2 regions of the Pseudonocardia sp. ICBG601 genome follow, and region 1 is predicted to be linked to the other one. Evidence: riboswitches for the same ligand, from Rfam matches in the RefSeq annotation. Region 1 holds a riboswitch; the other holds the start of a gene.

What was found. Region 1 has a riboswitch for guanidine ahead of KPL57_RS63545 (IS256 family transposase). Riboswitches for the same ligand answer to the same signal wherever they lie in the genome.
Region 2: it holds a riboswitch for guanidine, as region 1 does, so the genes downstream of both, KPL57_RS34300 (multidrug efflux SMR transporter) here and KPL57_RS63545 (IS256 family transposase) in region 1, are expected to answer to the same signal.

The regions. Positions count from the first base shown of each region.
Region 1 is NZ_JAHLJA010000241.1:13,670-17,873, forward strand. It holds gene KPL57_RS63525 (YdcF family protein) at 1-324, shown strand, start outside; gene KPL57_RS63530 (LysE family translocator) at 330-965, opposite strand; gene KPL57_RS63535 (VOC family protein) at 1,013-1,393, opposite strand; gene KPL57_RS63540 (hypothetical protein) at 1,492-1,743, opposite strand; guanidine-III (ykkC-III) riboswitch at 1,816-1,881, shown strand; gene KPL57_RS63545 (IS256 family transposase) at 2,022-3,302, shown strand; gene KPL57_RS63550 (multidrug efflux SMR transporter) at 3,343-3,648, shown strand; gene KPL57_RS63555 (hypothetical protein) at 3,727-4,038, opposite strand; gene KPL57_RS63560 ((2Fe-2S)-binding protein) at 4,134-4,204, opposite strand, start outside.
Region 2 is NZ_JAHLJA010000148.1:1,064,864-1,069,067, reverse strand. It holds gene KPL57_RS34320 (LysE family translocator) at 1-439, opposite strand, end outside; gene KPL57_RS34315 (hypothetical protein) at 463-825, opposite strand; gene KPL57_RS34310 (VOC family protein) at 885-1,253, opposite strand; gene KPL57_RS34305 (hypothetical protein) at 1,289-1,546, opposite strand; guanidine-III (ykkC-III) riboswitch at 1,619-1,685, shown strand; gene KPL57_RS34300 (multidrug efflux SMR transporter) at 1,706-2,020, shown strand; gene KPL57_RS34295 (hypothetical protein) at 2,086-2,403, opposite strand; gene KPL57_RS34290 ((2Fe-2S)-binding protein) at 2,489-2,959, opposite strand; gene KPL57_RS34285 (molybdopterin cofactor-binding domain-containing protein) at 2,970-4,204, opposite strand, start outside.

The DNA of each region.
Region 1 (4,204 bases):
GTGCCGTCGGAGAAGATCCTGCGCGAGGACCGGTCGAGGACGACGCAGGAGAACCTCGAGTTCAGCCGGGCGCTCATGATCGAACGGCTGCCCGACCATCGCTGCGTCATCGTCACCAACGACTTCCATGCGTTCCGGGCCGCGCTCACCGCCCGCCGGGTCGGGGTGAACGGCCAGGTCGTCGGCGCGCCGACCGCCCGCTACTACCGGCCCAGCGCCACCCTGCGGGAGTTCGTCGCGATCCTGGCCGAGCACCCGGTCCTGAACGGCGCGATCTGCCTCGCGCTGGTCGTGCTCGGGGTCGTGGTCGGCCTCGGCCGGTAGCCGCCCTACTGCGACGACCCCGTCGCCGCCACCCCGACGCCGAGCCCGATCATGGCGAGCCCACCGGCACCGCCCACGGCCGCGATCCGCCTCGGCGACGACGCGAACCAGTCCCTGGCCGATCCCGCGGCGAGGGCCCACACGCTGTCGAGCACCAGGCCGATGGCGACGAAGAGCGCCCCCAGCAGCAGGATCTGCGTGCCGACAGGCCCACGCACGTCGACGAACTGGGGCAGGAACGCGACGAAGAAGACGACGGACTTCGGGTTCAGCACGCCCACCACCAGGCCGTCGACGACGCTGCGGGCCGCGCCGATGCGTCGGCCCTCGGCGGAGCGCTGCATCGCGCGGACGACGTCGTGTCGGTGCCGGAACGCCGCGATCCCCAGGTACACGAGGTAGGCGGCCCCCACCAGCTTGAGGACGGTGAACGCGGCAGCAGACTGTGCGACGAGCTGCCCGAGGCCGACGGCCACCGCGACCACCTGCAGGAAGACACCGACGGCGTTGCCGAGGACCGTCGCGAGCGCCGCGGACCGACCGGCCGCGAGCGCACGACCGACGGTGAAGACGACGCTGGGTCCGGGGATGGCGATGACGACCGCCGCAGCGGCGGCGAAGGCGAGCAGTCGATGGTCCACGGCGAGAGCCTCCGCCGACCGGCCACCGGCGTCGACCCCTTTCCCGGTCAGGCTCCGGACGACGCGGGTCCACCCCCGCCGTCGACGACGCAGAACCGGTTGCCCTCCGGGTCCTGCATGATCACGTAGTCAGCGTCGGCGGGCCGGTGGCGCCACGGGACCTCCTGTGCACCGAGGGCGACCAGGCGCCTGACCTCGGCCTGCTGGTCCTCGGCGTACAGGTCCAGGTGGATGCGCGGCGGCAGGACCCGCTCGGACGGCGCGACGTCGAGCGACACGTTCGGGCCGGGGCGGCCGTCGCGCGGGCGCAGGAGCGCGAAGTCGTCGTCGACGGGGGTGCGCAGCTCGTAGTCCAGGGCCGCGGTCCAGAACCGGATCTGCCCCGCCAGATCGTCGACCCGGATGACGACCGATCCCACGACCAGCATGGCGGCGACCGTAGCCCGCAGCGGGCTCCCGGGCAGGACGGCGCGGTGGGTCCGCTCCTGGTGGCCGTGTCGGCCCGTCCTCGCGGGCGCCCCGGCGGTCAGCGCAGGCGGGCGATCAGCCGGCCGATCCACCACAGCAACGCCGCGCACCCGCACAGCAGCCCGACGGCGAGCAGCAGCATTCCGTAGTCCTCCCAGCCGGGCCGCCACACCGGCGGGGGCTCGTCGAGGGGGACGTACCGGACGTAGCGCTCGTACGGGGGGCCGAACACCGACCGCAGCCAGGACGGCAGCATGATCATCCCGCCGGTGAACAGACACAACCCCGCGACGACGGCGAGCAGACGCACCCGGCGAGCGTAGGTCCCGGTCCGACCGGTCACCATCGCTCGACCCGGGCGCGGCGCTCCGCCATCCTGGTACCGGACCGCCCCCCGGCGGCTCCCCGGACGAGACGCGCCGTACCCGGAACGCCAAGACGACGCATCCCCTCCGGAAGGAGCTCGTCATGGCATGGATGAGCAATGCTTGAGACCTGTGGATGACCTGGAGGGGCCGTACCCTCCCGGTGATCTTGAGGCTCTGAAGCAAGGTCGGCGGGTCAACGCCGGCCGGAAGGGTACGACCCGTGCTCACCGTAGTTCCTGGAGCTGCTGACACCGATGAACCCCGCCGGGGCGGCGGCTCGCTGATCGACGACCTGGTCCGCGAAGGCGCCCGCCGGATGCTGGCCGAGGCGTTGCAGGCCGAGGTCGATGACTACATCGCCCGCCACGCTGAGGAGCGCGACGAGCACGGCCGGCGGCTCGTGGTCCGCAACGGCACCCACCAGCCCCGCGAGGTCCTCACCTCGGCCGGCGCGGTCGAGGTTGTCGCCCCGCGGGTCGACGACCGCCGCATCGATCCCGAGACCGGGCACCGCTGCAGGTTCTCCTCGGCGATCCTGCCGCGATGGTGCCGCCGCACTCCGAAGATCACCGAGGTGTTACCGCTGCTGTATCTGCACGGACTCTCGACCGGGGACTTCGTGCCCGCGCTCGGGCAGTTCCTCGGCTCCACCGCGGGCCTGTCGGCGTCGATGGTCACCAGACTGACCGAGACCTGGAAGACCGAACAGCAGACCTTCTCCCGCCGAGACCTGTCCGGTGTGGACTACGTCTACCTGTGGGCCGACGGGATCCACGTCAACATCCGCCTCGAGGAACACAAGCTGTGCCTACTCGTGCTCATCGGAGTCCGCGCGGACGGCGGCAAGGAACTCGTCGCCCTGACCGATGGCTACCGCGAGTCGAGCGAGTCCTGGGCCGATCTGCTGCGCGACTGCGCGCGGCGCGGCATGCGAGCACCCGTGCTCGCGGTCGCTGACGGCGCGCTCGGGTTCTGGGGCGCGCTGCGCGAGGTGTTCCCGCAGACCCGCGAGCAGCGCTGCTGGGTCCACAAGACCGCCAATGTCCTTGCCGCGCTGCCGAAGTCAGCGCATCCGGGGGCGAAGAAGGCGCTGACCGAGATCTGGAACGCCGAGGACAAGCGCAGAGCCCTCGACGCCGTGGCCCGCTTCGAGGCCGCCTACCGGGCGAAGTTCGGCAAGGCCGTCACGAAGATCGGTGACGACCTCGACGAACTGCTCGCCTTCTACGACTTCCCCGCCGAACACTGGCAACACCTACGCACCACGAACCCGATCGAGTCCACGTTCGCGACCGTCCGCCACCGCACCCGGGTCACCCGCGGGCCCGGGTCACGCGCGGCCGGACTGGCGATGGCGTTCAAACTCATCGAGGCCGCCCAGAACCGATGGCGCGCCGTGAACGGACCGCACCTGGTCGCCCTCGTCCGAGCCGGAGCCCGATTCGACGCCGGCCGCCTCGTCGAACGACCCGATGCCCACACCCACACCGAAGCCGCCTAAAAGATCTTCATCCACAGGTCTTGACGATTGCTCGGCATGGATCTACCTCGTGGTCTCCGGTGTGCTGGAGACGGTGTGGGCCGCGGCGCTGTCGCAGAGCCGCGGGTTCAGCAGGCTCGGCCCGTCGCTGCTGTTCGCGGGCGCGCTGGCTCTGAGCATGACCGGGCTGGCCCTGGCGTTGCGCGACCTGCCCGTCGGCACCGCGTACGCCGTGTGGGTCGGCATCGGCGCGGTCGGCACCGCGCTCTACGGCATGGCGGCCCTCGGCGAGCCGGCGACGACGGCGCGGCTGCTGTGCCTGCTCGCGATCGTCGCCGGTGTGGTGGGGCTGAAGGTCCTGCACTGACGGGCCGGCACCGACCCGGGAACGACGGCGGGGCCGGCACCCCGTGAGGAGTACCGGCCCCGCCGCCGTGGGAGCCCCTTACTCGAAGGGTCCGTCCTTCAGCAGCCCACCGGCCGGCCCCTCGACGAAGCGGGGGTCGGCCTGCGGGATCTCGGTGTCGGTGCCGTTGACGCCGTCGGGCCGGTTGCTCGACGAGACGGCGTCGGCCGAGTCGAAGAAGCCGTAACCGAGGGTGTCAGTGGTCTCCAGCACCGCGTCCAGGCCCTGGGTCGGGCTCTGCGTGCTGGGGTAGCCGTGCTCGGCGTCGGTGTCCGTGTCGGCCGAGGCGATCCCGGCCAGCGGGAAGGCCACCGCGGCGAACGCGCCGACGGCGATGAGGGAGCGTCGCATCCGGTTCTGCATCGAATCCGTCCTTCGGTGTGGGGAGCTGGCCGTTCACACTAACGGCCTAGAGTGGTGCGGCGTAGGCACTCGCCGCGGCGGCGTCACATGTTGTCGGCGCCGGCCTTGATCGCCTTCCGGATGCGGTTGTAGGTCCCGCACCGGCAGATGTTGC
Region 2 (4,204 bases), on a different contig from region 1:
CCGGCCCGCGGGCGTCGACGAACTGGGGCAGGAACGCGACGAAGAAGACGACGGACTTCGGGTTCAGCAGGCCGACCACCAGCCCGTCGGCGACGCTGCGGGCCGGACCCACCCGCCGGGCGTCACCGGCGGAGCGCTGCATCGCGCGGACGACGTCGTGCCGGTGCCGGAACGCCGCGATCCCCAGGTACACCAGGTAGGCGGCGCCCACCAGCTTCAGGACGGTGAACGCCACAGCGGACCGGGCGACGAGGTGCCCGAGGCCCACCGCCACCGCGACCACCTGCAGGAAGACGCCGACGGCGTTGCCGACGACCGTCGCCAGGGCGGCGGACCGGCCGGCCGCGAGCGCGCGGCCGACGGTGAACACGACGCTGGGTCCGGGGATGACGATGACGACCGCCGCGGCGGCGGCGAACGCGAGGAGTCGATGGTCCACGGCGGAAGCGTCCGCCGACCCGCCTACGGTGTCGAGCCCGTATCGGGCGCCGCCGCCGTGCGCAGGTCGGCCATGTCGTCCCGGTGCGAGGCCTCGGCGCGCAGGGCCCGGGCCACCGACGGGCCGGCGACCATGTCGAGCTCGGTGGTGACGCCGAACAGCAGCGCCTGCTCCGGGCTGCCCGGGAAGACGTGGGTGTGGGCGTCGATCAGGCCCGGGAGCAGTGTCGCCCCCGCACCCTCGACGACCTGCTCGTCCGGTCCCGGCCCGAGGCCCTCGCCCACCTCGGTGATCAGTCCGTTCGCGACACGGACCGAGTCGGCGGCGACGACGGCCCGGCCGTCGAACACGCGGACGTCGCGGATCAGGGTTCCGGGTTCCGTCACCGTCAGCACCTCGTCCTGTCCGGGCGGACGCGTCGACGACCGCCCGTCGTCCACACCGGTCACGGCCGCCGGTCCCCACCGTCGACGACGCAGAACCGGTTGCCCTCGGGGTCCTGCATGATCACGTAGTCGGCGTCGGCCGGCCGGTTGCCCCAGGGGACCTCCTGCGCGCCGAGGGCGACCAGGCGCCGGACCTCGGCCTGCTGGTCGTCGGCGTAGAGGTCCAGGTGGATGCGCGGCGGCAGGACCCGCTCGGACGGGGCGACGTCGAGCGAGACGTTCGGGCCGGGGCGGCCGTCGCCCGGGCGGAGGAGCACGAAGTCGTCGTCCGCGGGGGTGCGCGCCTCGTAGCCGAGCGCCTCGGTCCAGAACCGGACCTGTCGTGCGAGGTCGGTGACGCGCAGGACGATCGAGCCGACGACCAGCATGCGACGACGGTAGCGGGATCGATGCGGCTCGAGCCTCAGCGCAGCCGGGAGATCAGCCGGAACACCAGCCACAGCAGCGCCGCTCCCCCGCAGACCAGGCCGATGCCGACCAGCACCGCTCCCAGGATCGGCCAGGTCAGGTCCGGACCGGGCGGGTCGGGGGCGCCGGGCGGGAGGTAGTACACGTACGGCTGGTCGTCCGGATCGGGCAGCACCCGGTCCAGCCAGGACGGCAGCAGCACCATCCCGCCGGTGAACAGGCACGACCCCGCGACGACGGCGAGCAGGCGCACCCGAGAAGGGTAGGCGGCGGTCCGACCGGTCACCATCACTCGACCCGGGCCCGGCGGTCCGCCATGCTGGTACCGGACCGCCCACCCGGCGGCTCCCCGGACGAGACGCGCCGTACCCGGAACGCCAAGACGACGCATCCCTTCCGGGAGGAGCTCGTCATGGCATGGATCTACCTCGTGGTCTCCGGTGTGCTGGAGACGGTGTGGGCCGCGGCGCTGTCGCGGAGCCGCGGGTTCAGCAGGCTCGGTCCGTCGCTGCTGTTCGCGGGCGCGCTCGCCCTGAGCATGAGCGGGCTGGCCCTGGCGTTGCGCGACCTGCCGGTCGGCACCGCGTACGCCGTGTGGGTCGGCATCGGCGCGGTCGGCACCGCGCTCTACGGCATGGCCGCCCTCGGCGAGCCGGCGACGACGGCGCGGCTGTTGTGCCTGCTCGCGATCGTCGCGGGTGTGGTGGGGCTGAAGGTCCTGCACTGAGTCCCGGTACGACGACGGGGCCGGCACCCCCGTGAGGAGCGCCGGCCCCGCCGTCTGGGAGCCCCTTACTCGAAGGGTCCGTCCTTCACCAGCCCGCCGGCCGGACCCTCGACGAAGCGCGGGTCAGGCTGCGGGATCTCGGTGTCGGTGCCGTTGACGCCGTCGGGCCGGTTGCTCGGCGAGAACGTGTCGGCGGCGTCGAGGAAGCTCGCCCCGAAGGTCCCGACGGTGGCTCCCACCGCGTCGAGGCCCTGGGTGGGGCTCTGTGTGCTGGGGTAGCCGTGACCCTCGTCGGTGTCGGCGGCGGCGATCCCGGCCAGCGGGAACGCCACGGCCGCGAGGGCGCCGACGGCGATCAGCGAGCGTCGCATCCGGTTCTTCATCGAATCCGTCCTTCGGTAGCGGGGAGCAGACCGTTCACACTAACGGCCCAGTGAGATGCGGCATACGGAGCACGCCGCACCCGGCTCACATGTTGTCGGCGCCGGCCTTGATGGCCTCGCGGATGCGGTTGTAGGTGCCGCACCGGCAGATGTTGCGGATCTCGTCCAGGGCCTCGTCGTCGATGGAGCGCCCCTCGGCCGCGCACCGCTTGACCAGGTCGATCGCCGCCATGATCTGGCCGGGCTGGCAGTAGCCGCACTGGGCGACGTCGTTGTCGATCCAGGCCTGCTGCATCGGGTGCAGCTCCTCGCCCTTCGCGATCCCCTCGATGGTGGTGATCTCGTCGGACTCGGAGATGGCGCCGACCGGCACCGAGCAGGGGTTGAACGCCTTGCCGTTGATGTGGCTGGTGCAGGCCTTGCAGACGTTGATCCCGCAGCCGTACTTCGGACCGGTCACCCCGAGCATGTCGCGCAGGACCCAGAGCACGCGGACGTCGTCCTCGACGTCGACGGTGACCTTCTCGCCGTTGACCGTGAAGGTGTGGGAAGGCATGTCAGTCCTCTCAGCGGGCGACGTCGAGGCCGTTGGTCGGCGACGGCGGGATCGGCGGGACGGTCGGGTACGGCTCGAACGGCAGCGGCTCGTTGTGCAGGATCGGGAACTCGGTCGGGACCTTCCCGGTCGCGCGGGCGTAGGCGCAGGCGATCGCGCCGCAGGTCGCGGCCACGCCGAACTCGCCGGCTCCGCCGGGCTCGGGGGACTCGGAATCCTCGATGAGGACGATGTTCATCTCCGGCGGGGTGTTCCACTGCCGGGTGTAGAAGTAGTTGTCCCAGCTGGCCTCGATGAAGTGCCCGTCGTCGAGGTGCAGGCCCGACGTCAGCGTCATCGCGATGCCGTCGTTGATGCCGCCCATCATCTGGGCCTCGTAGCCACGCGGGTTGATGATCAAGCCGGCGTCGACGACGTAGGTCACCTTCGTGACGCGCGGACCGGTGCGCGCGGAACGGATCTTCCGGTCCACGGTCTCGGGGCGGCAGTCGAGCTCGACGACGGCGCAGGCGACGCCCTTGTACTCGACGTGCATCGCGATGCCCTGGGCGGTGCCCTTCGGCATCGACTTGCCCCAGTCCGCCTCCTGGGCGGCCCGGTCGACGACGTTCTTCCAGCGGGTCAGCTTGGTGTAGGCGGACCGGAACTCGTACGGGTCCTTGCCCATCTTCTCCGCGACCCGGTCCACCATCAGCTCCCGCGCAGTCGCCGTGTCGGGCGAGTAGATGTTGCGCATCGAGCTGGTGTTGAACCGCATGTCGACCTCGTTGAGCAGCGAGGTCGCGACGCCGACGTTGTACGGGTTGGTCTGGGTGAGCACGTAGAGGCTCTGCGAGACCGTGTAGTTGCCGCCCGGGGCCTTCTGCGCCGCCGCGGTGATCGCCTCGCCGAGACCGGGGTTGCCCTCGGTGGCCACGCTGGTGTGACGGATCTCGAAGCTCGTGACGGTGTCCCCGCTGACCTGGGCCCGCACCCGGCTGGTGGCCATCGGGTGCACCCGGCCCTGACGGGAGTCGTCGGCGCGGGTCCACATCAGCTTGACCGGCTTGCCCATCAGCTGGGAGACCTCGGCGGCCTCCTCCGCGGCGTCGAAGAAGAGCTTGCGGCCGAAGGAACCGCCGCCCTGGGTGACGTGGAAGGTGACGGCGTTCTGCGGGATGCCGAGCTTCTTCGCGATCTCGGCCTGGGCCGCGATCGGGTTCTTCGCCGGGCCCCAGATCTCGGCGGTGCCGCCGCGGACGTCGG